Regions from separate parts of the Ligilactobacillus saerimneri genome, predicted to be linked through region 1. Evidence: predicted binding sites of a transcription regulator. Region 1 holds the regulator's gene; the other holds the start of a gene.
The links. Region 1 encodes NrdR, which represses ribonucleotide reductase genes. Its sites were predicted from a motif close to ACACNATATATNGTGT; they were not measured.

Region 1 (15,467 bases):
ATATCTCTTTTGCTTTCCGCGCATAATTCCCTCCATGAATATTATCTATTAGATCATTGCTCTGCGGACCACCACGTCAACGTTTTCCGGTGCCCAAGCTGCTACTTTGGCCCCAGGTTTGACAGTTATCCACCCCAAACCAGCGAAAACAATATCTGTTTTTTCACTCACTGTAAACTCAAACCGTTTGAGCGGTGGGAAATCAGCCATATCTTCTTGGTTAGGCGGTTGGAGTAACTCCCCTGCATGTTTAGTATAGAAGTTATCTGCGTTTGCCATCTTGGTCCGGTGGATCATCAAATTGTTGTCTACATAAACAGTGACCCCTTTAGGTCCACTAATGAAGTCAAACCGTGCTAGGGCCCCTAAAAATAGGGTTTGTTCCCCATTAAGCTGATACACTTTCGGCTTGATTTCTTTCTGCGGGGTTGCCAGTTTTAACGCTTTCCCCGTCAGATAGTGCGCCATTTGTCCTTTATGGATAATCCCGGGAGTATCAATCATGTTCTTGCCGTCACCAAACGGTATTTCGATCCGATCCAAGGTTGTTCCTGGAAAACGAGACGTTGTAATCAGATCTTGAATTCCAATTCGTTGTTTGATGATTCGGTTAATCAAGGTTGACTTCCCGACATTGGTTACCCCGACTACTTGTACATCGCGCCCCTGACGATATTTATCAATCAAGCGTAACAATTGCTCGATCGCAAAACCTTTTTTAGCACTGGTTAAAATAACCGCTTCAGGATATAGGCCTTGCTTGTTTGCTTCTTGACGCATCCAATCTTGAAGCTTACTGCGTTTGAGTGACTTAGGCAAGAGGTCTTCTTTATTCCCCACCAGAATAATTGGGTTGTCCCCAACAAACCGCTGTAACCCTGGGATTAATGACCCGTTGAAATCAAAAATATCAACCACATTAACGATCAGTGAATCAGTATTGCCGATATTATCCAATAACCGCAAGAAATCCTTATCCGTAATATTGACATCTGTTACTTCATTGTAGTGACGTAACCGAAAACAACGTTGACAATACAACTGACCACTCTCCAAGCCTTTTTTGATCGCTGCTTGTGGAGTATAACCAGGTTGTGCTTGATCCTCAGATTGGATCGCAGCTCCACACCCTATACAATGTAATTGTTCTTCAGTCATCTAGTGATTTCCTCCATTTAAACTCAAAACCTTGCTGTGTCAGTTTCTGCTTAACCTGCCCTTCAAGCATTCGGTTAAACTTAGTATTCCATGCATCAGAGGTTACCAAAGGCCGCACTAAAACACTGCGAATATGGGCGTTATTAGCAGCCCAAATATCTGTCATTAGCTGATCTCCAACCAGGATCACATCTTCAGCAGCCAAATGATAACGCTTCTTAGCAAGATTAATCCCCCGTGTTAATGGCTTCAAGGCCCGGGCGATAAACGGCAACTCCAGTTTGGCAAGGGCCCGCGCAATCCGCTTGTGATTATTATTCGAAACGACTACTACCGGAATTTGCGCTTGCTGCATTTCTTTAAGCCACTGCTTTAGTTCTGGTGTGCCATCTGGATTATTCCAAGCGATCAAGGTATTATCCAGATCAGTCAATACTACCTTAATTCCATGGCGTTTCAAATCAGCTGGCGATAAATCATAAATTGATTCAACCATCCATGTTGGTTTAAATTTGCCTAACATCCAATTACTCCTCAAAATTTTCTTCTTTGTTAATTATACCAACCATTTAGGACAAAACCATATTATTTGGTTAATAAATTAAAAAGGCTAAGACATATCGCCTCAGCCTTTTTAATTGAAGATTACTTTTCTAAAGCTTGCTTAGCTTGTTCTACAACAGCAGTAAATGCTTCTGCATCGTTAACAGCTAAGTCAGCTAACATCTTACGGTTAACTTCGATATTAGCTAACTTCAAACCGTGCATCAACTTGCTGTAGCTGATCCCGTTTTGACGAGCAGCTGCGTTGATCCGAGCGATCCATAATTTACGGAAGTTGTTCTTAGTCTTACGCCGATCTTGGAAAGCGTATAAGTATGACTTCAGAACTTGTTCCTTAGCAGTCTTGAATAAAGCATGCTTGGAACCGCGGTAACCCTTTGCTAATTTTAAAATCTTCTTACGACGTTGGCGTGTAACAGCCCCACCTTTAACACGTGGCATATTAAAATTCCTCCTTGTTAATTGCCGGCCTCAACCGACATCTCATATAATGAGAATTCGTTAAATTAACTATTGTAGCAAATGAAGTTTACTTCATTTGAGAAACCATTTGCTTGATCCGCTTCATATCTGAACCAGATACCATTGCAGCTTTCCGCAACTGACGACGTTGCTTCTTAGTCTTGCCGTGGAAACGGTGTGAAGTGAAACCGTGATGACGCTTTAAACCACCATTTCCTGTACGCTTGAAACGCTTTGTTGATGCGCGGTGTGTTTTTTGTTTTGGCATAATAATATCCTCCTAGTTATAACAGTAATTACTTATCTGTTTTAGGCGCTAACACTAAGAACATGCTACGCCCATCCATCTTAGCTCTAGATTCAACGGAGGCAACATCCTGAGTTGCTTCAGCAAATCTTTGAAGTACTTCACGACCAATATCCTTGTGAGTAATTGCACGGCCTTTAAATCTAATTGAAACCCGTACCTTATCTCCCTTGGAAATAAATCTGTGAGCATTTCTAACTTTTGTATTGAAGTCATTAGTGTCAATTGTTGGACTTAAACGTACTTCCTTAACGTTGGCAGTCTTTTGACGCTTCCGAGCTTCTCGTTGCTTCTTTTGCAACTCGAAGCGATATTTACCATAATCCATGATTCGTGCTACCGGTGGCTTAGCCTTTGGCGCAACTAAAACTAAGTCTAAGTTTTGTTGTTCAGCCATGGCTAAAGCTTCCTGCTTGGACTTTACGCCCAACTGTGAACCATCGCTGGCAATCAACCGAACTTCGCGAGCCCGAATGCCTTCATTAACCATCTTATCAAATGCTATGGTGCTTCACCTCCAAATAAATTCAGAGAAAGTGCAGACAGATGTAAAAAAGGTGCTGGCATTCAATAATAGCCAGCACCCTAATCCGTTTTTAGCGGAATTAATTTCACTAATATCTGCCCCGGGACCACTGTCCCTTAGGCGAGAAGCGGGTGCTTCTGCTTTTTCTCAACTCTTAGTAGTCTAGCAGGCAATATCCTTCCTGTCAAGACTTACAATTATTTTTTCCGACTGTAACTTGCAATATCTGCTAGCAGTTCACTTTCAAAGTCAGTAAATGCAAGCGTAGCAGCCTTGTCTTCCCCGTATTTCCGAACAGAAACAGATTGGTTAGCCATTTCATCATTTCCGACAACCAATGTGTATGGAACTTTTTGGGTTTGAGTTTCCCGAATCTTGTAACCCATCTTTTCGTTACGATGGTCAACCACAACCCGCACGTTAGCTGCCCGTAACTTAGCTGCTAAGTCTTCAGCGTACTCACCATGCTTGTCATCAGAAACAGGAATGATGTGCACTTGTTCTGGTGCTAACCATGTTGGGAAAGCTCCCTTATAGATTTCCGTTAAGTAGGCAATGAATCTTTCCATTGTTCCCACAACCCCACGGTGAATCATAACTGGTTGGTGTTCTTGACCATCTTTACCAGTGTACTTGAGACCAAAGCGTTCTGGCAACATGAAGTCTAGCTGAATAGTAGACATTGTTTCTTCATTTCCCAAAGCTGTCTTAGTTTGAATGTCCAACTTTGGACCATAGAATGCGGCTTCCCCTTCAGCTTCATAGTAATCCAAGTTCAAGTCATCCATGGCTGCCTTTAACATGGATTGGGATTGTTCCCACATTTCGTCATTAGCATAATACTTTTCAGTATTCTTAGGATCACGATAGGAAAGGCGGAAAGTGTAATCAGTAATGTCAAAGTCTTCATAAACACTCATGATCAACTTCAAGATCTTAGCAAATTCACTCCGAATTTGATCCAAGGTAACAAAAGTGTGCCCATCGTTGAGCGTCATTTCACGCACCCGTTGTAAACCTGATAAAGCCCCAGACTTTTCATAACGGTGCATCATCCCTAATTCCGCAATCCGCAATGGTAAGTCACGGTAGGACCGCAAGTGGTGCTTGTAGACTTGGATATGGCTTGGGCAGTTCATTGGCCGCAATTCCAACATTTCGCCATCACCCATGTCCATTGGTGGGAACATGTCATCCCGGTAGTGTTCCCAGTGACCTGATGTCTTGTAAGCATCAAGGTTCATCAAGACCGGAGTATAAACGTGTTGGTAACCATCGGCTACTTCCCGGTCGATGATGTAACGTTCAATCGTCCGCCGAATTGTGGACCCCTTTGGCATCCAATATGGTAAACCAGCACCAACTTTTGGATCAACAAAGAAGAGGTCCAATTGGCTCCCGATTACCCGGTGGTCGCGTTCCTTAGCTTCTTGACGCCGTTGTAGGTCTGCTTCTAAGTCATCTTTCTTATAGAAAGCCGTCCCATAAATCCGTTGCAGCATTGGGTTGGAAGACATTCCCTTCCAGTAAGCCCCAGCTACTGATAATAACTTGTAGTTCTTGATTAAGTTAGAGTATACCAGGATTGGTGCATTGGCAGGAGCAACAAAATCCCCTGCCTTGTAGAGGTTTACCTTACCGTCTTGAGCTGCTTCTTGGAGCAATTCAACTGTATAAGGATCTGCTGCATATTGGGCTGCTAATTCATCAACATCACCTACAACATGTTCAACCTTCAAGTTTGCCTTCGCAAATTCCTTAATTTTTGCTTCTAAAGCCGCTAATTCATCGACAGAAACTTGCATCTCATCTCGGTCTGAATCAACGTAAAAACCTTCGTCACTGTCTTTAGCGCCGACATATTCCCCTAAGCGAATCCCAGCAAAACTATCAGTCAATGCTCCCCGTAAGAAGAAAGCAACTGATTCACGCAGGGCTTGCAAGCCTTCCTGAGAATCACGATCAATTTTGTTAACTGAACCGTCTGGTAACATTACTGCAACTTGTGCCATAATCTCAATCTCCTTTTTATAAATTAAATAAAAAAGCCCCTAGCACCGTCTAAATACGGCACTAGGGACGTCATTAACATCTTTAATAACGTGGTTCCACCCACATTCAAGTAGACCTAGTCTACTCCTCTCATAGTTGGTAACGGAAACTACCCGGCTCGACTTTGCATCCAGCTCTATTGGTTATGGTGGTAAGTCAACCTTTGATTGTTCTCAGTCCCTCAATCATCCCTGTTTATGGTTGACCGTTTGTCCTTAACTAGATTTACATTTATTAAACCACTACATGTTATTGAAGGCAAGGAAAATTTGTAACTAATTGCGCCGCCAATTCTTGCCCGATACTGCCATTTCTTTAGATAAATACCGTACTCGCTCCATAATTCGCTTAGCCTTCAAGGGTTCCACCACGGAGTTAGTGCTGTATGCTAAATGTTCTTCCAGTTCAGCTTGCGTTTTGTTGGACGTGAAGAAGGTTGGTAATTCCTCTTGCATCCGGTACTCCAAGATAACCCCTAAAACATCATCCCGCAACCAGCCACTCATCGTTTCAGCTCCAATATCATCTAAAATTAAAATTGGCGCTTGTTTGATACCGTTGATCTCTTTAAGGACAACATTTTCTGAAATACTATCTTTGAAACGAACTGCTAATGATGGAAAATGGGCTAAAGTACAAGCAATATCTTTACGGGCTAATTCATGAGCCATGGCAGCCATCAAGTACGTTTTTCCCACCCCAAATGGACCGGTTAGGTATAAGCCCTGGTGAAATTCACCCGGGTTTGACACATACTCTTTAACGAAATTAACTGCTGCTAATAAGGCAGCATCGCGCCCTTCTTCCCGCTGATAGTTCCTGAAGTTTGCATTACGCATACTTTTCGGAACATTGATCGTAGTAAACCGCTTTTGAGCTGCCTGTGCCTGCTGTTTCCGCACTAATTCAGCGGTAGGAATATAAGTTACCTCAACTTTACCCCGCACCAAGCTCAAGGCCGGCGTATAGCCCGGCATGAAGGTTTTTTGCCCCGCTGCAATTTTTTGCTTAACGTCATAGTACTCATATAATTTACTTGCATTTGTCGCAATAAAAGCCTGGGCGTCTGGGACTTCAGACTGCATAATAAACTGTTGGATCTCCTTGTCCTGTGCCAACTGGCGTAGTATTTCTTGATATTCATGGAGGTTTTCCCGGGGGAATTTACTCCGTAAAATTCTGCCCATGTTTTCCATTTAATATTCCTCCTTATTTACCCAGCAAACGATCCAAATCGGCTAATCCTTGATCAATATCATTTTTTGTCTGTGATTCTGACTGACCCATAGCTTTCGCATTTGCCCGCTTCTCTTGTCCTGGCTTTTGTGTCTGTGCTTGTGTTTGGGCCCATTGGGGTAACTTTTCTTTACTAAATACACGTTGCTTCTGCCTACGAGCAGTGCGATCTTGGGTTCTTTTTTCTTTCCACTGGCGCACATAAACAATCGCTTGTTCCGGTGTCTGCACCCGATTAGCTCCCCAGTTGGAAATGGTACGTTCAACCGTACCGGCCCGTAAATTATCAAAATTTTGATCCACCAGATAATAATGCAACATAATATTAATAATTCCTGGAGCTATTCCTTGCTGTAACAAGTTTTGCACCACATATTTATCCGCCCGTGTCGGAAAACTAGCTGTATTGCGCGCAGCATTTTTTTGTTCAAAAATAGCCTGCAAAAACGCCATTGGTGGATATGCTTTGGCAGCAGTTGCCAAATTTTGCTCAGCTGCTGTTAGCTTTACTTCAGTTGAAGTTTGGTCCGCAGCTGTTCTCTTTTTTCCTACCTTAGCCTGTGAACTATAACGTGCCATTGCCTGGTTGCTAAGTTGGTTAAAATCAACGTGACCCTGTTCATCCGCTACTGAATCAATCAAATTCACCAACGCTAACTCGTTAAGTCCGTACATAACGCCTACACTATAAGCAACCCGGATATTTTGCTTGAAATTACTTGTATCCAGATAAGTTTTCTTATGTAGAAGCTGGTCGACAAATTCAAAATCAATTGGGTTGGTGGCTGGCAGGGTTACTGCCACATCAGCCCAAATAGGTGACTGTTTAGCTCGTACTTGGTCCCCCACTGCTTGCCGCAGTAGCTGCTGGATTGCAGGCGTATTAAAAGATAATTCGCGTTTCCACGCAGCAGCCATCCCCGTGCCAATACTTGCTGTCAATCGTTCACTTAATTGTGGATCATCAAAAAAACGAGTTGGTGACAACGGCGGATTCATCACCAACAAGACCCAGTTTCCCAGCTGATCGTGCTGGCGGACAACCTGGAGCAAGTTGACTTGGACTAACTGTTGGGCTGCAGTTGCCAAATCCTCGATCCCAAAATTCAGCTGTACAAAAAGATCTTTTAGAGGACGCCGTTCACTAACTAGCGGTTCGGGAGTCAACGTGGTTTGCAGTGTGGCATATAGGCCCACGGCTCCTGGCCCAACGATGGGCTGATACAGGCGCGTAATGGTTGCTAAGTCCGCCCCACTAATATTATCGGTAGCAATAACAACATAGCCATCGTTTCCTGCCAAGTGTTGCCACTGTTGCTCCATCGCGATCTTCCTTTCTACTTCCTAGCCTTTTTATCCCGTGCCATTAATTCTTCTAGCTCATCCCGAAAAGCCGCCATGTCCTTGAATTGGCGATAAACACTGGCAAAACGAATATATGCCACTTCATCAACATCGGCCAAAATTCCCATGATATATTCACCGATCAATTGGCTAGAAACCTCGGTTCCCCCCACTGACCGCACCTTATTTTCAACTTGATTGACGATCGTGGTGATTTGATCCATGCCAACAGGACGCTTTTCAGTCGCCCGCACGATCCCCTTCAGGATCTTCTCACGGTTAAACTCTTCCCGCGTCCCGTTCTTTTTGATAACCAATAATGGGGTGGCTTCTACCCGCTCAAAAGTCGTAAAGCGAAAACCACAATTTGTACATTCGCGGCGACGCCGAATTGCATGCCCTTCATCTGCTGGACGACTATCAACCACCCGTGATCCTTCTTCATGACATTTTGGACATTTCATTATGTTCACCTACTCTTTTTTCTTAGAAAATCTAATCTGGCGGAGCTCAAACCACTGGTCTACTTGTGGTTTCCACCCAAGAGGACCCTTTCCAGTATCAAGAGTCCAATCTGCGTGGGCAATTCGCCAAGTATTGTCTTTTTGGGCCTTAATCCGGGCTTGAGCTTCCACTTTGGGTAACTGGTTCCGCTGCTGTAATCGTGCTAACTGAATAGTTTCGTCAACTACTGTTACCCATACGGCATCACAATATTGTTCATAGTGCCCTTCAAATAATAATGGGATATCTAACACGACCACTGCAACACCTTTTTGCCGGTACTTTTGCAACTGCATCAGGATTTCTTCCCTAATTAACGGGTGCGTAATCTCATTCAATTTTGCTAATTGTTTAGGATCAGAAAAGACTAACCGACCCAGCTTACGCCTCAACAAGCTACCGTCTGGGGCAAGATATGCCTTACCAAAATGTGCTATCACCTGTTGCAACCCCTGGCTTCCGGGTGCAACTATCATCTGTGCAATTGCATCGGCATCAATAATTTTAGCCCCTTTTTGCGCTAAATACTGACTAACAGTTGATTTTCCACTAGCTATTCCACCAGTAATTCCTAAAACGTATGTCATCATTCTACCTTTTGACATTGCGGACAAAAATGTGTCCCCCGTTGCCCAACTTTAATTTTTTCAATTATAGTACCACACCGTGGACAGGGATGACCGTCATTGCCATAAACATTTAATGCAAATTGAAACTCCCCCATATTGCGGAAAGCATCGGTATATGAACGAATGGTTGTCCCTCCGGCGGTAATCGCCCGTTGTAACTCTGCAATGATATTTTGCCTCAGGGCAGTAATCTCTGACCGTGTCACATGGTTAGCAGGAGTTTCCGGATGAATCTTGGTCATCCATAAAACCTCATCAACATAAATGTTTCCTAATCCGGTCACAATCGTTTGGTCAAGTAGCGCGGTTTTTATAGCTTTTTTGCGCCGGTGTAGTGCTTGCGCAAAGTAATCCACGGTAAATTCTGGTGCGAATGGCTCTGGTCCCAATTTTTGGAGTGACTTGAGGTCATTTTCTTGTCCTGTCTGCACTAAGCGCATTCTGCCAAATTTACGTGAATCGTTGTAGCGCAACTGTTGCCCGTCATCAAGGTCAAACACTACATGGGTATGCTTTTCCAACGGTTGTGTCTGGGGTTGAACAAAATACTTTCCTTCCATCCGTAAATGCGATACAACCGTCAAATCGCCCGAAAACCGTAATAATAAGTATTTTCCCCGCCGGTCAACGGTCAGGATCTTTTTACCCGTTAGTTGCGTCACAAACTCCGTCAGGTCACTCTCGATCATTTTGGGATATAAGACCGTTACCTTTTTTACTGTCCTGCCCTGCACTAACTTGATCAATCCACGTCGTACCGTCTCTACCTCAGGTAATTCTGGCATCTTCGCTCCTCCTCGTCCCTTATTAATTTTTATATTATCACAAATTTACAAATCACAATAATAAAACAAAACCACCGCAATCCTTTACATTCAGTTGCTCCTAGCTTCTGATATGGGCGGGTTTCTCATTACTAAAAAAGAGAAACATTGAACACTTCAACGTTTCTCTTTCCCACTTAACCGTTACTTATTTAGCAGCAAACCATGTTGCCCCGTGTTTGCTTTCCACCTTCAATGGAATATCCAGCTGCACGGCTGAATCCATAACCTCTGGTACCACTTTTTCTAACAGAGGAATTTCTTCTTGGGGAGCTTCAAAAATTAATTCATCGTGAACTTGCATCAGCATTCGTGCTTGTAAGCCCCGACTTTGCAAAGCATCCTGCATCTGGATCATCGCGGTCTTGATAATATCGGCTGCACTTCCTTGGATCGGTGTATTGAGAGCTGTTCGTTCCGCAAATGACCGTAAATTAAAGTTCTTACTCTTAATATCTGGCAGGTAGCGTCGCCGGTGCAGAATCGTTTCAACATAACCTTTTTCGCGTGCATACTCAACAATCTCACGCATATAACGCTCCACTCCGGGGAAGTTTTCTAAATACGTCGTAATAAAACGTTTAGCCTGCTGGCGACTAATCCCCAGATTTTGGGCCAAGCCAAAATCGCTAATCCCATAAACAATCCCAAAGTTAACTGCTTTTGCCTGACGCCGTTGGTTGGCTGTCACTTGTTCAGGATCATCGATCCCGAAAATCCGCATTGCAGTATTGGTATGAATATCAAAATCATCCCGGAAAGCTTGTTGCATGTTGTGATCTCCTGAAACATGAGCTAAAACCCGCAATTCAATTTGGGAATAATCAGAAGAAAAGATCTCCCAACCAGGTTGACTAGGAACGAAAGCCTGGCGAATCTGGCGGCCTTCTTCTAACCGTACCGGAATATTTTGTAAATTTGGATCTACCGACGATAGCCGTCCTGTGGCCGTCAAAGTCTGGGTATACCGGGTATGAACCTTCCCATCTTCAGGAGCAACTACTTTGAGCAATCCTTCGATATAAGTGGATTGTAGCTTGGACAATTGCCGGTATGCCAGGATATTATCAATAATTGGTGCCATCCCCCGTAGTTTTTCCAGAACACTGACTGCTGTTGAATAGCCCCGCTTCGTCTTTTTGATTACCGGTAGTTTAAGCTTTTCAAACAAAATTACTCCCAGTTGCTTTGGCGAATTCAGGTTGAACTCTTCGCCCGCTTCGGCATAAATTGCTGTTTGAATCTCAGCCAGGCGCTCCCCAAACTTACTCTGCATTTCCATCAGTTTATCTGTATCAACCCGGACCCCAGTAATCTCCATTTGCGCTAAGACTATTGCTAGCGGACGCTCAATATCTACGTAGAGTGGTACCTGTTCATTTTGCTGGAGCTCAGTTAACAACTGTTGCTCTAGATCATGAATTGCCTTGGTTTTCTGAGCCAGATGCCCACAAAAGACTGCATCATCTGCTGGCAAAGCCCGCTTAGCGCCTTTCCCGTATAATTTTTCGTCGCTTGTTAATTCAAAATAATTATGCTCTTGCGTTAATTTCCCCATATCCTTGCTATTATCAGCATTATTGAGGAGGTATGACACCAGTAAGAGGTCAAAATTAACTTGCCGCAATGTGATTCCTAGCCTATTTAAAGCAACATAGGTCTGCTTGCTATCAAAAACATCAACTGGGATAGTGGCACTTTCCAATAAGTTGCGTAACGGTTTTTCCTGCAATAAAGTAACATCACGACTAGCATAATAATGATCGTTGATCTTAAAGGCAAAACCGACTAACGGAGCGCGGTGATAATTATCACCATCCACTTCGATCACAAACGCCAAATTATCGCCATCATGATACTCAACTGTTGTTAAGTCCTGCACATTAGTCAAAATATCAACTGCTAATTGTGACTTTTTATCAGCTCGTCCGGCCTGGTCAGCATGAATTTCCGCCAAAAAGCGCTTGAAATCTAAGCGCTGGTATAAGTCCACTAGTTGATCAATATCGACAGGTTGCCGTTGGGTATCAGCGAGTGTTACTGCTACCGGGGCATCTTGCCGAATGCGCGCTAAGTCCTTAGCCAAGAAAGCATTGGCCTGGTCTTGTTCCAGGTGTTCTTTCAGCTTAGATTTCTTCATGGTGGCTAAGTTTTCATATAAAGCTTCAACACTTTCGTATTGCTTGATTAATTTTACCGCTGTCTTCGGACCGACCCCAGTCACTCCCGGATAATTATCTGATGAATCTCCTTGAAGTGCCTTTAGGTCGATAATTTGCCGCGGAGTAACCCCCAACTTCTCCTGCACGTATGCTGGGGTATAGTTTTCCATCTGGGTTACCCCACTCTTAGTTACCGCCACTGTCACCTTGTCCGTCGCCAACTGGGTCAAGTCACGGTCCCCAGTCACAACAGTGACATCATAACCAGCGGCTTCAGCCTGAGCCGCCATCGTCCCAATAATATCATCGGCTTCATAATTGGGAAGATCATAACTAGTGATCCCGTATGCCTGCAGCAGTTCTTTAACCAAACCAAACTGTTCGGTAAGTTCACTCGGTGTCTTGTCCCGTTGCCCTTTGTAAGCCGCATATTTCTCTGTCCGAAAGGTCTTTTTGCCAGCATCAAATGCAACCAACACATGCGAAGGATCATAAGTTGTCAAAACGCTATCAAGCATCAATTTAAAGCCATAAATTGCATTGGTATGCAAACCATCATGGTTAGTTAATTGTGTTCGGATAGCATAGAACGCTCGAAAGATAATGCTGTTACCATCTACTAATAACAACCGTGTATTTTTTCCCGTCATAATTTCGCCCCGTATCTAAATTGAATTTAATTTCCTAATTTCATCATACATTAAGAACAAGCTCGGTTGTAGGACCAAATACTTCTTGTTCTTTTTTCTCGTTCAATTTCATTTTACAAATTAATTCGGTCAGACACGACCAATAAAAAAATAGGTGTTGCAAATAAAATTACCTTAAAACGCGGTTTAATGCTAATAAAGCCGCACATATTGTACTATATGCCGTATGTTCTCCCGCCCAAGTAAGTTTTTCTGTCAGTTGCTTGGTAAAATAAAATCTCTGTTTGCTACGGCACAATCTAAAAAAATCCTCACCCTTTTCGGATGAGGATCACACGGTACTATGCGGCTAATCTTATTACTTCCGGTCGCCGCCCATACCAAAAATTTGTAATAACTGTAAGAACAAGTTGATGAAATCCAGGTACAACTGAAAGGCTCCGATCAAGGCTAAATTAGTAACATTAACCTGGCCAGCATTAGTCATATATAAAGCCTTCATCCGTTGTGAATCCCAAGCTGTCAGCAAACTGAAGATCACCACGCCAATGATTGAAAAGACAAATACAATCATTGTACTTTGCAAGAACAGGTTAATCACTGACACAATGATCAAGGCAATTAAAGCTGCCATAGCTTGCCGGCCCACTCCAGCTAAGCTCTTTTTAGTGTTTAACCCAAACAGAGCTAAAACGATAAAATCAGCAGCTGCTGCAACAAAGGCCATAGTTATATCTTGGCCAGTATATAACGTAAGGATACTTGCAAAAAAGATCCCTTCAATAGCCGCAAAGCCAAACAACCCCACCGCTGTCATTGCTGGTGTTCGGTCGATTCGCAGGGATGTTGTCCAAGCAATAGCAAGTTGGGCGATAAACAAAGCCCACATAACCCAGCGATGAGTAGCAAAGAAAGTCAGCATTTCATACTGGTAATAATTGTTCAAAATGAAGGCGACAACTGCGGAAACCCCAACAGCTGCTCCCATGAAAGCATACATTTTGGCTAAAAATGTATTTAAACCTGCTTGACTAAGTCTTCTTTCTTCGTTCACGATAATTCTCCTTCCTTATGGTTTACAGTTTGTGTGTAAACTACCTACTTATTCTATTTATAGGATACCACATCCTGCCTTTAAACTTGTATTTGCTAATATTAAATAATCGTTAAATTCGTAGTATACAAATAAACCAGTCTGGCACTTCGTTCAAAGATACACAAACTGGTTTAATAGTCATTTTTAGTTGTTGCGCAAGCTCAAATTACTCAACAACTTTTCATACTCAAATTCATACTTTTGAATGTCGCCGGCACCCATGAAGATTGCTACTGCATCATGGTATTCCAACAATGGTGACATGTTGTCCAGACTCAAGACACTGCCACCCTTGGCAATCTTGCGTCCTAAATCATCAGAGGATACCTTCCCATCATGTTCCCGGATCGAACTAAAGATTGGCGTCAGATAAACTTTATCAGCCAAACTCAAGCTAGCAGCAAATTCATCCATCAGTGCAATTGTCCGACTAAATGTATGAGGTTGGAAAACTGCAATTAATTGCTTATCTGGGTACTGTTGGCGGGCTGCATCCAACGTTGCCCGAATTTCAGCTGGGTGGTGCGCATAGTCATCGATGATTACCATATCAGCAACTTTCTTTTCACTAAAGCGCCGCTTAACCCCCTTAAAAGTTAACAGTTCCCGCCGAATTTCATCTTGGTCGATCTTTTCCATGTGTGAAACTGCAATAACAGCCAGGCTGTTGAGAACATTATGTTGACCAAACATCGGAATTTCGTATGAACCAAGGAAATCATCATGATGGTACACATCAAAACTAGACCCTTTAGTAGTCCGCTTAATGTTAGTAGCCCGGAAATCATCATCTTCACTAGTTCCATAGAAGTAAATTGGGGCGTGAGCCTGGAGCTTACGTAGGTTTTTGTCTTCGCCCCACACAAAAATGCCCTTCTTAGTTTGCTTAGCAAAGGTTTCAAAGGCATCGCGCACATCATCAATGCTCTTGAAGTAGTCTGGGTGATCGAAGTCAATATTTGTCATGATTGCGTAATCAGGATGATATGCCCCAAAATGACGCCGATATTCATCAGCTTCAAACACAAAGAACCGAGCATCTGGCAGACCTTTACCAGAGCCATCCCCTACCAAGTAACTAGTTGGAGAAACGCCCCCCAGCACGTGAGCCAATAGCCCGGTTGTACTGGTTTTACCGTGGGCACCAGCCACACCAATACTTGTTGTTTCTTCAATAATCATTTCAACTGTTTCAGGATAAGTCAAAACTGGCAAACCTAGTTCGTGCGCCCGTTGAATTTCAACTTGGTCATCACCAAAAGCATTACCAGCAATAATCGTCATGCCAGCTTTGATATTAGCGGCATCAAATGACAAAATCTCAATGCCTGCTTGTTCTAGTCCCCGTTGTGTAAAAGTGTACTTATCGATATCTGACCCGATAACTTTGCACCCCTTATCATGCAAAATCAGGGCTAGTGAACTCATTCCAGTTCCTTTAATCCCCACAAAAAAATATGTGGTATTCATATCCATAGTCGTTATCCTCTTTTCTTCTTCACAATCAAAAATAAGTTTACCATATAAAGCTTACCAGATTCAGATTAAATCTGAATTGTCTTCAAATTGTGCCAACTTTTCTGGTGTTAAGAAAACATCCCGAGGTTTAGATCCCTTAGCGGCTGAAACCAGGCCTTGTTGTTCCAAATCATCAATGATATTGGCTGCCCGGTTGTAACCGATCGAAAACACCCGCTGTAATTTAGAAGTTGATATATTGTCTTCGTTAACAATATAGTCTAACACTTCTGGCAAGAGGTCGTCCTCACTATTAGTCCGAGAAATTTCTTTTTTCAAATCGGTCGGATCAAAAGCATAGTGGGGCCGGGCTTGGCGCCGAACATAATCGGTTACAGCGTCAACCTCATCATTAATATATGTTCCTTGTAACCGGACTGGTTGGCTAGCTCCGTTCCCCAAATAAAGCATATCGCCACGTCCAAGCAACCTTTC
Region 2 (15,467 bases), 750 kb from region 1:
AATATTCATTGGTATTAACGATGGACATCTATGATTAAATGCGGTTCATTTTAGATAACAGGCATAAAACTACAGTAAAGACGGCGTTTTCATGGACAAATAGGGCGAGCGGTGATAATCTTTTTTCTTTCACCACGAATAGTTTTTTCAGAATAATCCAATAGTTCAACATTTGGGTCTGTAATTCCTAAAGCTTTTAGCATTGAATAGTTATCAAGAGACAAAAGCAAAACCTTCTTTCGATTATTTTGTGGTGATTTAATTGTATGACAAGGACCAGCTTTTGGCCCTTATTTTTTACGGTGAATTGTCAAACCAAGTGCAACACTTTATCAAAGAAAACTTCAGTAGCGGTCAAATAATTTAAGACCTTTTTGGGACGAAGATTAAGTTGCTTTTGCCATTCAGCTATCTCTTGATCCGTATAATTATCAAGGTTAGTTCGCTTAGGAAAATATTCACGTAATAAACCATTCATATTTTCATTAGAACCACGTTGTTCTGGTGAATACGGATCAGGCCAGTATACTAACGCCCCTAGGCGTTCAGCTGTTGCATCTAAATCAAGGAATTCTGTTCCATGATCTGGAGTTAGTGAATGAACAAATTCTGGGTCGATACTAGAAAACATGTCAATCAAACCATGATTGATACAGACTGCATCTTTACGAGTAACTCGTTTCATTAACACATACCGACTTTTACGATCAACGGCAGTGATTAGAACTGAATGACTTGTTTTACCTAGGACAGTGTCAATTTCCCAGTCCCCCAGTCGTTTACGTTCATTAATAAAGTTAGGTCGTTCATGAATTGAAATATAGTTAGTTTGTACTTCTTTATGGCTTGGTGTGCCGTGTATGATTTTTATGACGTAGATGGCGTTTAAGTCCGCGATCGTTCTTAGAGCGAAGTGGTTGCCCGAGATTATGTGCATAAAGATGTCGGTAGATAGTAGCGTAACTAACACAAGTAAGACCTTCTAATTCAAAGCGAGCAACGATTTGTTCGGGAAACCAGTTCATTTTTTGAATATAGTAAGCAATCTTATCTCTAAGGGTAGAATCTTGGTCCAAGAGCCGTGGCTTATGACATTTCTTGCGTTTTCTTTCGTAGTTTCTTTGCGCCCGTGAGGGTGAATATTCACCTTTTAAACGTTTGAATTCACGGGAAATGGTACTAGGACTACGGTGTAGTTTGAGTGCAATAGCACGATAAGATATTCCCTGAGCTTGAAATTTAAGCAGCTTTTCTCGTTCAAATATAGTAAGATGATTATAGCTCATAGCGTGTACCTCGTATGTTTTATTTGGTCATTAAACATTGTACCCGCTATGGGTCTTTTTTTGTATTTGTGTTGCACTTAGAGTGTAAATTCACAACAAAAAAATCTGGCATTGGCGCTCACCAATACCAGAAAACCATAGATTGTATATAACTAAGCTTAAATCACCGGCCGGTTAGCCCGCTGTGGTAGCATAACGTTGAAGTCATATTCTGCTAGCTTCTGCAAACCGTGGTCCTGACTGAGATCAAAGTAAGTGGTTAGGCTTTGGGCAATCATCAAGTTGATCTCTTTTTTAGGATCAAACTGAATGACCGCTACCGGGGTATGAGTTCCGTAGGCCAAGCCAACTTCAAAGGCAGTACCTGAATCCATCTCGTTATCGGCTTCTTCTAACTTGTAGTCCGCAATAGCGACGACGATGTCGGCCTGGTAGATGTGGTTGACATCAAGACGGAAGGTAGCATCCTGCCAGCCGAGCGAACCAAATTCTTCCTGCGAATAAGGATGTTTTTCTGGAAGAAAGATCTCACCGATCGTAGGATTTTGCTGGAGAGCAGCGACAACTTGGTTGATACGGGTGCGTTGCCCATCACTGAAAAAGGGAGCAGCTAAGTAAACAGATTTTTGTTGCATAGTATTCAATCCTTATTAATAATTTTACAAGATGTAGTGGGATGTTAAATCCTATCTACAAGATAAAGAATCTTTGCTTTATTTTCAATGGGATTCCTAGTATTATTAGGTATGTTATTGTAAAAAACGACTAGCTAAAATCAAACGAAAGGATGCTTCTATCATTTTGATTACGTTATCAGGGATTATTGGTTCTGGGAAGTCAAGCTTGACCAAGATCTTGTCTGAAGAACTCGGAACCACAGCATATTATGAACCAGTTAAAGACAACCCCGTTTTACCTATCTTTTATAAGGGGAATGAGATTGCTGCCAAGAAACGGGCGGCCGGTGATGCCGAAGCTACCAACCCATACGCATATTTATTGCAAACTTTCTTTTTGAACCGCCGCTTTGCGATGATCAAGAAAGCTATGGAAAATGACAATAATGTCTTAGACAGGTCGATCTATGAAGACGAGATTTTTATGAAAATGAATACCGAACTGGGCAATGCTACCCAGGTGGAATATGACATCTACAAGAGCCTGCTCAATAATATGATGGAAGAACTACCCCTGGCTGCTCACAAGAAATCACCTGACTTGATGATTACGATCAAAGTTTCTTATGAAACCATGCTTAACCGGATCAAAAAGCGGGGCCGGAAATATGAACAGGTGGAATTAGATCCTTCCTTGAGCGACTACTATCACCGTTTGCTGAAACACTATGATATCTGGATGCAAGAATATAGCTACTCACCTTTACTGATCATTGATGGGGACAAGTATGACTTCATGGCTAACAAGCATGACCGGGTGGCAGTCTTAGAAACAATTGAAAATAAATTGGTGGAACTGGGTAATTTGACTGAGGCTGACTTTGCCCGCTACCAACAAAAGCACCAAGAGTTTTTGCAATCTTAAGAAAAATACCTAAGAAAAGAGGGCGGTATTGATGGAAATGTTAGATGTACAGTATAAGAAAGAAGCACGCCATGCTTTAGCATTAATGCTCGGATATATTATTGTTTTTCAGGCAGTAGCTTCCTTTTCATGGCGCCTTTTTTCTTCGATTTCTACTGCGATGAGTTCAGGGATCCCATACTATCTCGGGGTAGCAGCTGGCTTGTTAGTAATTTTCATTGGTACCAGCAAAATTGACCAGCGAGCGATCTGGCAGCAAATTCGAACTATTCCGCGTAAGCCGACTGCCAGAACGATTGTGACTCTTTTAGCCCTGATAATGCTGGCAAATATGTTTTTTGGGATTTGGAGTAACTTGGTTGAGCATATTTTCCAGGTATTTGGTTTGACAACCAGAGCGCAACTAGAAACTGCTTCTGCCAACGGTAAAGATTCACTGTCGATGATTATTTATGTCACTGTGGTTGCGCCAATTTTCGAGGAGTTTATTTTTCGGGGTTACTTGCTCCACTATTTCAGCAAGTACAGCCAAAAGTTAGCTGTGTTTGTTACGGCATTCTTTTTTGGAATCTACCATATGAATATTGCCCAGACACCATTTGCTTTTTGCCTAGGTTTGTTGTTAGCTTATACGGCGCTGACTTACGGTTTGCGGTGGTCGATCTTTGTTCACTTTTGTAACAACGCGTTTGGACAAGTAGTTTCGATCCTTGCTGTTCACTGGGGTGGCGCTGTTAATGCAGTCAGCTCAATGTTTATGCTGGTGATGGCAGTGGGTGGCCTGGTCTTTTTAATTCGCCATGCAAGCCAAATCAAAAGCTGGCTTCAAGCCAACGTTATTCCACCCCACTATCTGACCTGGAGCTTACTTAACTGGCCTGCAGGAGTAGCGTATGTTTTATGTGTCATTTCAATCGTCATGGGGCTAGACAGGATCTAGCATTTGCAGCGGATCGTCCTTGCAGTTTCACTAGAAAACACATATCATAATATTAGAAGGGTTTAATATTAGAGTTATCTAGTCGAGAGGTGAGGATAATGGCTTACATGATGAATTACAAACGTATTTTGGTTGCTGTTGACGGATCCCAAGGGTCACGCTATGCATTGGAAGATGCGGTGAACCTAGTGAAGGGGACCACAACTCGATTAGATGTGTTGCGGGTTTTGGACCTTAATACTCTGGAATATGGGGGCGCTGGTGTAGCCTTGGATGGCGAACGGATTTATGAGATTGAACAAGAAGCCGAACAAGAGATGCTACGCTTGCGGAAGGAAATTGTTGAGGAAAAAGGCCTTGATGATAGCCAAGTTTACGTCCACTTACGCTTTGGCAATCCAAAACGCATTATAGCGCGTGAGTTCCCTCAAGAATACAAGAGTAACCTGATCGTCCTAGGTTATACCGGACGTAACTTTATCGAGCGGGTTATGATGGGGTCTGTCGCTGCTTATGTGACACGCGAAGCACTGTGTGATGTTTTGACCTGCAAAGGAAATAACGAAACTAAATAGTTAGATTGAATGGTGGTTGCCTAAAAAAGGTGAACCACCTTTTTGATTGTAATCATTAAAAACGAGTGAAAAACAGACTAGAAAGAGCTTCTAATAATGAAATCATTAAAAATAATGGCGAAAGAGACAGGAACACGAGTGTTTCGGAGCTTACTTTATTTCTGTAAGTGAAAATTGAAGTATAAACGTTGATTTGACAATGTTTACTTGCATAATTATTTTTAAGTGCAGCTGAAGCAAAGATAAAAAAAGAAAGCGGATTAAATTTATACGCCAAAATTTATGAGAGCGTTTATTATAAATTCCCTTTTATTTAAACTTCACTTTGACACCTAACCAGAAAACGGTTACACTTAAAACTGTTGGAAATGCCGAATGTCTGTTATTTCGGATTACCATAATCGAGTTGGAGCCGCTTTCTTATGATTTATTAGTTTGATATAAAATAATTAAAGATATAGTATGCTTCAGAAATTATTTTTGAGATTTACTCCAACTCAAATACCTTATCTCCTTTGAAAAAACTAGAGGGAGTCATAACGTATGGTAGCGATACGTTATGGCTCCTTTTAGTTTAGGATAAATTTCATGTATAATACTCCTTGTAAGTAAATTTAGGTGATAATGAAAAGAGGTGAACCAATGATTTATTTACGAACACTAACCTTGGTTTTGTTAGCGACAGCGATTGTTGGACACTTGAGTCGGCGGATACGGATTCCGGCCGTAGTGGGGCAGTTGGTTGTCGGTATTATCTTGGGACAAGCTGTTCTAGGCTGGGTTCCCAATGACCAATTTATGCACATCTTTTCCGAAATTGGGGTCATCATCCTGATGTTCATGGCGGGTCTGGAAAGCGACCTAGCTCTTTTGAAGAAATATTTTGTGCCATCTTTGGCGGTGGCGGTTTTTGGGGTTGTCCTGCCAGTATGGCTTGTTTTTGGGTTTGGCTTTTTGTTCAACCTTTCAATCGAAAGTTCTCTGTTTTTAGGTGTGACCTTTGCGGCTACTTCAGTGAGCATCACAGTTGAAGTGCTCAAAGAGATGAATAAGTTGGACACTAAGGAAGGGTCAACCATCTTGGGGGCAGCTGTGATCGATGATATCCTAGCGGTGCTGATCCTGAGTGTCTTGGTTTCAGTTTACGGTAATGTAGGTAGCTCCAGCGGTGGAACCAACAGTATTCTTTTGAACTTAGTGCTACAAGCGGTTTATTTCATTGGGGTCTACGTAATTTTCAAGTGGGTAGCTCCGATTTTGATGTCACTAGGAGAAAAACTCCAGGTACCGGCCTCAGTAGTTTTAATGTCCCTTGTGATGTGCTTGGGGATGGCTTATCTGGCTGATCTGGTGGGCTTAAGTACTGTCGTGGGATCTTTCTTCGCGGGGATTGCAGTTGGTCAAACTGAGTACCGGGCAGAGATTGACCATAATATTATCCCGATCGGGTATGCAGTCTTTATCCCGATGTTCTTTGTTTCAATCGGGTTGAACATGACCTTCCATGGCTTCATCAGTGACCTCAAGTTTACTGTGCCATTGCTACTATTAGCTTTATTCACGAAGTGGTTCGGTTGTGGCCTAGGGGCCCGGTTAACAGGGATGAACTTTGATTCGGCTAGTATTATCGGATCGGGCATGGTTTCCCGGGGGGAGATGGCCCTGATCGTTGCCCAGGTGGGATTCCAAGCCCATTTACTCCATGCAGACTACTATTCAGGGGTAATCATGGTAATCATTCTGACAACCTTGATCGCTCCAGGAATGATCAAGTCGGCCCTGGGTCGGCAAGCCAAGAACATGACACACCAATCTGCCGAAACAACGGAGTAAAGAAGCGTATTTTCCGGGAAATTAGTACGGAAAATACGTTTTTCTATTCGCAGGCAAAAATTAGCGGTATAATTACTTTTTAGATTTAAATAACGCGGAGTGTAAACAAGAAAATGAAAAAGAGTAGACTATTATCGGGAGCTTTTTGGATGATGGCTGGAAGCATCCTCTCCCGTGTTTTAGGAGTTATCTATCTGATTCCATGGTTGATGATGATGGGGAGCGCAGCGCAACAGAATGCTGCCCAGGCCATCTTCAACTCAGCATATAACTTTTATGCGCTCTTTCTTTCCTTAGGGGTCGCTGGGTTTCCAACGGTGATTGCTCGGCAAGTAGCGGCCTACAATGGTGAAAATAAATTTAATAATAGTAAGCGGGTCTTCAAAGTTGCACTCTTCTGCATGCTCTGTACGGGGATCGGCTGTGCCGTCTTGCTCTACGTGTTGGCACCGGTGATCGCTGAACGGAGCGCCGTGGTATCGACCAGTGTTGCTACCAAGGCTATCCGGGTGATGTGTCCCACTTTGGTGATCTTGCCACCAATGAGTTTGACGCGGGGCTTTTTCCAAGGAAATACAGATATGAAACCCTATGGGATCTCACAGTTGTGGGAACAACTAATCCGTATTCTCTTTATTCTGGGGGCGACTTTCTATGTGATGAAAGTCATCCATGGGTCATATATCACGGCGGTTAATTATAGTACCTTTGCTACCTTCCTCGGGGCAGTTGCTAGTTTGATCTATCTGGTGTGGTATTACTGGAAAAAGCGCTCGGAATACCAAGAACTGGCTGCGCAGAGTTTACCGGCAGATAATAATGATCTCAAGCAGATTTTTATTGGTATTCTTAAAGAAGCTATTCCATTCATTTATGTGGGTTCAGCCGTAACGATTGTTCAGTTTATCGATCAGATGACTTTTAAAGATATCGTTGTGAAACTGACGGGGGTTTCTCCCTTCCATGCTCAGGACCTGTATACTTACTTCTCCGCCAACCCTAACAAGATCACAACAGTGGTTGTGGCATTAACAATTGCGGTTGCTGCTTCCTCGCTGCCCCTGCTGGCAGAACAGTCACGGACAGGTAATCGGGAAGGCGTCAGCAAGTTGATCGTCCAAAACATTGAACTGATGGTAGTGACCCTTTTACCAGTCGCCTTCCTGCTTTCTGTTTTGGCATGGGAAGTTAATGGGGTCTTCTATCCTTTCTCCCGCTTAGGGGCTGATTTGATGTCAGTCGCTTTGATTGGAAGTATTGCCTTGGGAGTCTTTACTGACTTCTTTTCGATTGCCCAGTCACTTGGGAACCACCGCCTGGCTGTCCGGACGTTAACCTTAGGGTTGATCCTTAAATTAGCCTTACAGATTCCATTAACCTATATCTGGGGTGCTTTTGGGACAGTATGGGCAACCACGATTACCTTTGCAGCGATTGCAGTGGTCGTCTTCGGTTATGTTTATAGTCATTACCTTGAACCCGGACAATTAGAAGGCGCTTTACAATTGATTTTTATCAATATTGTTTTGGGTGCAGTCGCCTGGCTGACTCACTGGGGCTTAGATCAGGTCTACATTCCGCAAGGCAAACTAGCTGCTTTCTTCTATGCAGCGGTCTTTGGTGGCTTCTTCATGGTGGTTTATGCTTTGATTCTTAATCGGTTTGGGTTCCTTAAGCGGATCTTTGGTTTTCGCCTACCTGGGATCAGGAGCGAACAAAGTACCTCCACTGAACAACGCTCACCACGGGGGCGGCATTTCTAAGTCGCGTTAAAGTTTTAATTGACTTTATTTAGTAATGAACGTATATTAAAAGTAATCATTCTTATCTTGATAGATAAAGTAGTCAAAGTGCTTTATCCATGTCTTTTATACAGGAAAACTGTATTATATAGTGCATGGAGTGGCACTTTTTTTCTTGCTTTTTAAAGGGAGGATAGTTGATGGAAATCACGGAATTTGATACAATCGCCGCTATTTCAACCCCGCCAGGAGAAGGGGCGATTTCAATTGTACGGATGAGCGGGGAAAATGCCGTCAAGATCGCCACCAAGGTTTTCCAGGGGAAGGACCTAACGCAAGTGGCTAGTCACACGATCAACTACGGACATATTATTGACCCGGCATCACACCGTGAAATTGATGAAGTCATGGTTTCGGTACTACGGGGACCAAAGACTTATACCAGGGAAGATATTATTGAAATTAATTGCCACGGGGGGATTGTTTCAACTAATGAGATTTTGCAGTTGCTTTTGCAAAACGGAGCGCGGTTAGCGGAACCTGGTGAGTTTACCAAGCGGGCTTTCTTACATGGCCGCATTGATTTGACCCAAGCAGAGTCAGTGATGGATTTGATTCGGGCCAAGACAGACCGGTCAATGAAAGTTGCTTTGAACCAGTTAGATGGTAATTTGGCTCATTTGATCAATAATTTACGCCAGGATATCCTGGATGTTTTGGCTCAAGTTGAGGTCAATATTGATTATCCTGAATATGACGATGTCGAAACATTGACTACGAAGATGCTTAAAGAAAAAGCACTGGCTGTACGGGACCGTATCAAGCAGTTGGAACAAACGGCTAAACAAGGAAAGATCCTGCGCGAAGGGCTAGCTACGGCAATTGTGGGACGGCCGAACGTGGGCAAGTCAAGTTTGCTGAACCACTTGTTGCATGAAGATAAGGCTATTGTGACCGATATTGCTGGGACCACCAGGGACGTGATCGAAGAATATGTTAATGTCCGTGGGGTGCCGTTGAAGTTGATCGATACGGCTGGAATTCGTGAAACAGACGATAAGGTTGAAAAGATCGGGGTGGAACGTTCCCGGCAAGCGATCGACCAAGCAGATTTGGTGATGTTACTGTTGAACGCTAGCGAACCACTGGCGGCTGAAGACCAAGAATTATTGGCCGCTACGGCGGATAAGAAGCGAATTGTTGTGCTCAACAAAACGGACTTGCCGCAGCAGTTGGATCAAGCTGAGTTGCAGACTTATCTCAAACCAGCAGAAGAAGTCATCGCACTCTCTGTTTTAGCTAATGCAGGGATTGATCAGCTAGAAGAACAAATTGCCAAACTGTTCTTTGGGGGAATCGAAAATTCCCAAACAACGGTCATTGTTACCAATGCCCGCCATGTAGCCTTGCTTAATAAGGCAGAACAATCTTTGACTGCAGTGTTGCAGGGGATCGAAGCAGGAATGCCGGTGGATCTCTGTCAGATTGATATGACAGCTGCTTGGGACAGCCTCGGGGAGATCACTGGGGACTCTTACCAAGACGAGTTGCTAGATCAGCTCTTTAGTCAGTTCTGTTTAGGAAAATAACTTGGAATAAGAGAAAGGAAGATATGCTGGCTTACTAGCCACAAAGAGAATTATGGTTGAATCATTTGGAAAACAATATCAAGGACAAGATTATGATGTTATCGTAGTTGGGGCCGGTCATGCTGGCTGTGAAGCGGCGCTAGCGGCTGCCCGGATGGGAAATGAAACCCTGCTGATCACTATTCAGTTGGAAATGACTGCTTTCATGCCATGTAATCCTTCTATTGGGGGCCCAGCTAAGGGAATTGTAGTTCGCGAAGTAGACGCACTTGGGGGCGAAATGGGGCGTAACATTGACAAGACATACGTCCAAATGCGGATGCTGAACACTGGTAAAGGACCAGCAGTTCGCGCATTGCGGGCTCAAGCAGATAAGCGTTTATATTCTGAAGAAATGAAGCATACGTTGGAACGTCAAGAACATCTAACTCTCCGGCAGGGAATCGTTGACGACCTGATCGTTGAAGATGGGGTCGTCAAGGGTGTGATCACTAATACTGGGGCCCGTTATGGTGCGAAAGCGGTCGTTTTAACAACCGGGACAGCAGCCCGGGGCCGGATCATCATTGGGGAATTGCGGTATTCTTCTGGTCCTAACAACACCCAAGCAGCGGTTGAATTGTCGAAGAACTTGGAAAAGCTGGGCTTTGAGCTCAAGCGGTTCAAGACGGGGACCCCACCACGGGTTGACGGGAATACAATTGATTATAGTAAGACCGAAGAACAGCCTGGGGATGCAGACGTCAACCACTTTAGCTTTGAAACCTCGGATGAGGACTACCTCACAGTTGAACAGCAACTGTCATGCTGGTTGACATATACTAACGAAAAAACCCACGAGATCATCAATAGCAACCTGGATCGTGCTCCGATGTTCTCGGGTGTGATCGAAGGGGTTGGGCCCCGTTACTGCCCATCAATCGAAGATAAGATTGTTCGTTTTGCTGATAAGCCTCGCCACCAGTTGTTCTTGGAACCGGAAGGACGAAACACAGATGAGTACTATGTTCAAGGCTTGTCCACTTCAATGCCAGAAGAAGTCCAACAACAGATGGTGCATTCGATTTCAGGTTTGGAAAACGCGCAGATGATGCGACCAGGCTATGCGATCGAGTATGATATTGTTGCTCCATACCAGTTGCGCCCAACATTAGAAACCAAACTCATCCGTGGGCTGTACACTGCTGGTCAAACTAATGGGACTTCAGGGTACGAAGAAGCAGCTGGTCAAGGGATCATTGCCGGAATTAACGCGGGCCGCCATGCGCTGGGTAAAGAAGAAATCGTCCTCAAGCGGTCTGATGCCTATATCGGGGTTATGATCGATGATCTGGTAACCAAGGGAACTAACGAACCATACCGGTTGTTGACTTCACGGGCTGAATACCGGTTGATCTTGCGCCACGACAATGCTGACTTACGGTTGACAGATTTAGGTCATAAAATTGGTTTGATTTCTGATGAACGCTACCAAGCTTTCGAAGCTAAGAAAGCAGCGATTGCAGCCGAAGAAGCACGGTTAGCAACAATTCGGTTAACACCAAACACTCCTGGTATCAATGACTACCTTGAATCCCATGGTGATCGTCCGTTGAAGGATGGGGTGTTAGCTAGTGACTTCTTGCGGCGCCCATATGCAAGTTACAAGGATTTGTTACAGTTCATCCCGGCTCCAACAGAACCTTTGGACCGGCGGGTGATTGAACAGATTGAGATCCAGTTCAAGTATGCTGGCTACATCAAGAAGGAAGAAGAAAAGGTTGCCAAGCTCAAGCGGATGGAAGCTAAGAAGATTCCGGCTGACATTGATTATGCCAAAATTGATGGCATTGCGACAGAAGCACGGCAAAAGTTTGAAAAGATCCAGCCAACTACCCTCGCACAAGCAGGCCGGATCAGTGGGGTTAACCCCGCTGACTTAGCCATCCTGGCAGTTTATATCCAAGAGGGCCGGATTGCCAAAAAACAGGCTGAATAATATTTCATGTAAATAAGAACTAACAAGCAGCTATGGGGGACTATTTCCTAGCTGCTTGTTTTTTTATAACGGAAAATTAGGTGAAGATCGATGTTGTAACCTACTAAATGAGGGTAAAGTATAGTACAATGAAAATAGATTGCTCTAAAAGTACCAGCTAGTTAGCATGGTGCTTAATTTTTAGATAGTAGCGGAAGGAGGATATCATGGAAAAGCTAGAGAAGCGGCAATTAGTCCGTGATGTGTCACGGGGAGCCCTGGGCTCAGTGGGATTGTCGATCTATATTCTAGCGGATTCATTTTTCGTGGCGAGAAGTTTAGGCGTACTCGGTGTTTCAGTAATGAGTCTGACGATGCCATTGTTTAACCTAATGGAGGGGTTAGGACTCTTATTGGGAATGGGGGGCGCAACGCTTTTCATCATTGATAAAATCCAAGAGCCGTCTAATTCTAAAAAAGTTTTCCCACAGATCTTTAGAATTGGATTGATTTTAGGCTTATTTTTTATGGCGCTCGGGCTAACATGTCCCCGGCAAATTGCCCAACTCTTAGGGGCAAACCAGGCAGTGTTGGCGATGACGACGGAGTATACGCGGATCATCCTCTTAGGTGGACCGGTGTTTGTACTCAACAATTTCTTTTTAAGTTTCGTGCGTAATGACCGCGATACCTTTTTGGCAATGGTGGCGATGTTGGTTTCAAGTATTTGGAACGTAGTAGCCGATTGGCTCTTCATCCTCGTCTTTAAGTGGGGGATGCTAGGGGCTGGTTTAGCGACTACATCAGCACCATTGATCAGTATCCTCATCATGTCGGTTCACTGGTTCAATGGTAAGAGCTCCTTGTCGTTCAAGCCGGCGGGCTTCCGTCTGTCCAATATTCGGTACACATTGGAATTGGGCTTGCCATCATTTTTGATGGAGATGAGTAACGGTTTTACTATTTTTATTTTTAACAAGGTAATCCTGGCGGTTAGCGATGAATATGCGGTTGCTGCCTACGGGGTGATCACCAACGTATTGCTGGTGGCCCTGGCTCTTTTTACCGGGACTGCCCAGGGGATCCAGCCTTTTGTCAGCAAAGAGTTTGCACAGCGCCAGTTCAAACGGGCGTTTCAAGCGTTACACTTGGCGATTCGGGTCGCCTTAGGAATTGGCTTGGTGATCTATGTCGGTGCTGTTGTATTTAGAGGACCGATTGTTGCTGCTTTTAACGAACAAGGCAACCCAGTTGTGGCTAGTTTGGCGACTAAGGGGATGGGAATCCTCCTCATTAGCCTATTCTTCTCGGCTATCAACAATCAGCTGATCATTTTCTTGGCTTCATGTGATGCTACCAAGCAAAGTATCAGTCTGGTCTTGTTTAGAGGGTACCTGTTGGTATTCCCAATTCTTTTACCGTTGGCATTTTTCTTCAAAATGTCAGGTGTCTGGGTGGGCTTACCTTTGATCGAAATTATTTCCTTGGTAGTCGGACTGAGCCTAATTAAACGCCTCCGGCAAGTTATCAAGAATAAGTACAACGGACAAAAAGGTCGGTTGAAGCAAATAGATTAGTTATAACAAATAAATAATCCCGTAGTTACACGGTGGCTTGCTATGTAACTACGGGATTTTTGTTGCTATTTTTTGTTTGGCTTTTGGACTAATTGGGCTTTACGTTGCTGTAATAATTGCCGCCGTAGGGCTCTTTTTTCCTGCCAACGTTGACGCCAATCGTGGAACCAGGCTTTGAGTTTAGCAGCCAGAAACCACAGGGGGGTAAATAAACAAGATAAGAAGCCAGATAATAAGATAAACATGCCTACGAACAATAATAGCTGCGTTCGTGCGTCAAAATGAAACCAATTATGATGGTGAACATAAATAACTAACCCCATTAAGGGAAGTAAGAAGCCACAGCCGGTTAAAAATAAATTGCGAAAATACCGTCGCACGATGGTCACTTCCTCACCAAGAACTATTTTTACCAATAATATAACAGAAACTCACCTTTTAATGTGTAAAAAGATGAGTTCTTTAGTAATTATTTCTGTTTATGCTTGAGATAGGAAGCAAAGATTACAGATAAGCACAGGATACAAAAGACAGTAACCCAGATTGCCACCCGCATTCCAGTGACTAGAGAATGTGGCAAACCAGCGATCACGATCAGAAGTGTAACTGAGATTGCCCCTGATACCTGCCGCAACGAGTTGTTCAAGGCGGTAGCATGACTGATATCTTCATGTGCTACTGCGACGAATGATTCGGACATGGCAGGTGAGAAAATCATAGCATTACCGGCCATCCGGATAGCATAAGCAACTGTCATGAGCCAGATGGGGGTATCTTTAGTAATCGTTAGGAAAGGAATAGTAGCAATCAACATCAAGATTGCCCCAGAGAAAATCAACCCCTTAGGACCGTGAGCATCGTAGTAGCGTCCGACCAAGGCAGCACACAGGGCGTTAACGATCGCCCCAGGCAGGAGAATCATTCCGGATTCCATGGAGGAAACGCGGGAAACATTTTCGGTGAAAACAGGGATTAGCTGTTCTGTTCCCAAAAGAACAGAGAAGGCCAACATCCCTACCATGGTCATCAACCGGAAGGACCGTTCCTTAAGAATGGCCACTTTGAGCAGTGGCTGCTTGAGTCGGAGTTGCCGTTTGACGAAGATGTACAAGATACCAATGCCGACAAGCAGCATCACAGAAGCAACCGCCCAGTTGTAACCAAAAACAGACATACTGAACAGGGCCAAACCAGAACCAATTAAGGATTCAAAGACTGATACCAGGTCAATTTTGATCGGCCGCGGGGTGGAATAGTTAGGAAAAGTAAACAGTGAGATGACCCACAAGAGGATCATCAATGGCAAAATCAAGATAAATAAGTAATGCCAATTAAGATAGTTGAGGATGATCCCTGACAGAGTAGGCCCAATGGCTGGCCCGAAAGCTACTACTAGGCTGGAAATTCCCAGAATTGTTCCCCGCCGTTGTGGAGGATAGATCGAAATCATGGTTGTCATTTGGAAAGACATCAACAGGCCCCCAGCACAAGCTTGGATTAACCGGGCTAACAAGAGACTATAAAAGTTATTAGCAAAACAACCAACGAGTGTCCCTACGATGAAAGTCCCGATGATGCCAAGATAAACTTGGCGGTTACTGTATTTTTCATACAAATTGGATGAAAGGGGAGTAACAATCCCAATCACTAAAGTATAGGCAGTTGTCAGTAGCTGCGTAATATTCAAGCTAACGTGCATTTGATGGCTGATCACGGGAAGGGCAGTTACCATCATTGTTTGACTACCCAAGCTAATAAAGGTTGATAAGAGCAACACAGCAGAAACGATCAAGCGTGTTTTAGTGTCGATTTGAACGCGAGAAGTGCGCATAGACATGAATAACGAATCCTCCTTATAGATAAATTAATTATAAAAACATATGCTATTATGCCTGGCAAACGCTGAAATAACAATACTTTACAGTAACTTTTAATGTTATCCAGTTCAAGTTTAATTCTCTTCGAATAAGGATTTAAGTTTTTTTAGGGGTTTGTGGTGGATTATGGTAGACGATGACTGTTACTGCGCTATCTGACGGTATATTGACTATATTTGATACCGCTTTCTTGTGCCTTGCGAAGGCTTTTTGTATTTTTTGGTTGTTTGTGGTGTTTTATGGTTGTTTTTCGCTGTGGTAGGTGGTATTATATGGAACGAAGAGGTGATGAAAGTGCTTGCAGAAGAACGACGGCAAGTGATTTTAAGGATGTTACAGCAACATGGCATCGTTAAGATCCAAGATATTTGCCGCTTAACCGACTGCTCGATGTCGTCAGCACGGCGTGATTTACAGCTCTTGGAAGAAGAAGGGCTTTTACACCGGGTACACGGGGGCGCACAGATCAAGCGTGCGCTCCAAAGCGAAATGACGATGACCGATAAGTCGAGCAAAAACCATGACCAAAAGGTGATGATTGCGCAAAAG

Region 2: the regulator NrdR is predicted to act here: its motif matches at 1,946-1,961, upstream of V3C97_RS06945 (deoxynucleoside kinase).

Annotation. Positions count from the first base shown of each region.
Region 1 covers NZ_CP144759.1:552,006-567,472, reverse strand. Annotated here, with positions in the region: gene yhbY (ribosome assembly RNA-binding protein YhbY) at 1-24, opposite strand, end outside; gene yqeH (ribosome biogenesis GTPase YqeH) at 49-1,158, opposite strand; gene V3C97_RS02710 (YqeG family HAD IIIA-type phosphatase) at 1,151-1,681, opposite strand; gene rplT (50S ribosomal protein L20) at 1,804-2,163, opposite strand; gene rpmI (50S ribosomal protein L35) at 2,252-2,452, opposite strand; gene infC (translation initiation factor IF-3) at 2,481-2,981, opposite strand; ribosomal protein L20 leader region at 3,037-3,166, opposite strand; gene thrS (threonine--tRNA ligase) at 3,215-5,029, opposite strand; gene dnaI (primosomal protein DnaI) at 5,345-6,265, opposite strand; gene V3C97_RS02680 (DnaD domain protein) at 6,279-7,628, opposite strand; gene nrdR (transcriptional regulator NrdR) at 7,643-8,113, opposite strand; gene coaE (dephospho-CoA kinase) at 8,123-8,740, opposite strand; gene mutM (bifunctional DNA-formamidopyrimidine glycosylase/DNA-(apurinic or apyrimidinic site) lyase) at 8,740-9,567, opposite strand; gene polA (DNA polymerase I) at 9,755-12,418, opposite strand; gene V3C97_RS02655 (Bax inhibitor-1/YccA family protein) at 12,777-13,475, opposite strand; gene murC (UDP-N-acetylmuramate--L-alanine ligase) at 13,659-14,990, opposite strand; gene V3C97_RS02645 (DNA translocase FtsK) at 15,054-15,467, opposite strand, start outside.
Region 2 covers NZ_CP144759.1:1,416,213-1,431,679, reverse strand. Annotated here, with positions in the region: partial or broken gene V3C97_RS07830 (IS30 family transposase) at 311-1,286, opposite strand; gene V3C97_RS06950 (nucleoside 2-deoxyribosyltransferase) at 1,445-1,921, opposite strand; gene V3C97_RS06945 (deoxynucleoside kinase) at 2,088-2,828, shown strand; gene V3C97_RS06940 (CPBP family intramembrane glutamic endopeptidase) at 2,860-3,768, shown strand; gene V3C97_RS06935 (universal stress protein) at 3,867-4,343, shown strand; gene V3C97_RS06930 (cation:proton antiporter) at 4,986-6,176, shown strand; gene V3C97_RS06925 (polysaccharide biosynthesis protein) at 6,290-7,939, shown strand; gene mnmE (tRNA uridine-5-carboxymethylaminomethyl(34) synthesis GTPase MnmE) at 8,119-9,507, shown strand; gene mnmG (tRNA uridine-5-carboxymethylaminomethyl(34) synthesis enzyme MnmG) at 9,560-11,485, shown strand; gene V3C97_RS06910 (MATE family efflux transporter) at 11,692-13,041, shown strand; gene V3C97_RS06905 (hypothetical protein) at 13,107-13,421, opposite strand; gene V3C97_RS06900 (MFS transporter) at 13,511-14,878, opposite strand; gene V3C97_RS06895 (DeoR/GlpR family DNA-binding transcription regulator) at 15,213-15,467, shown strand, end outside.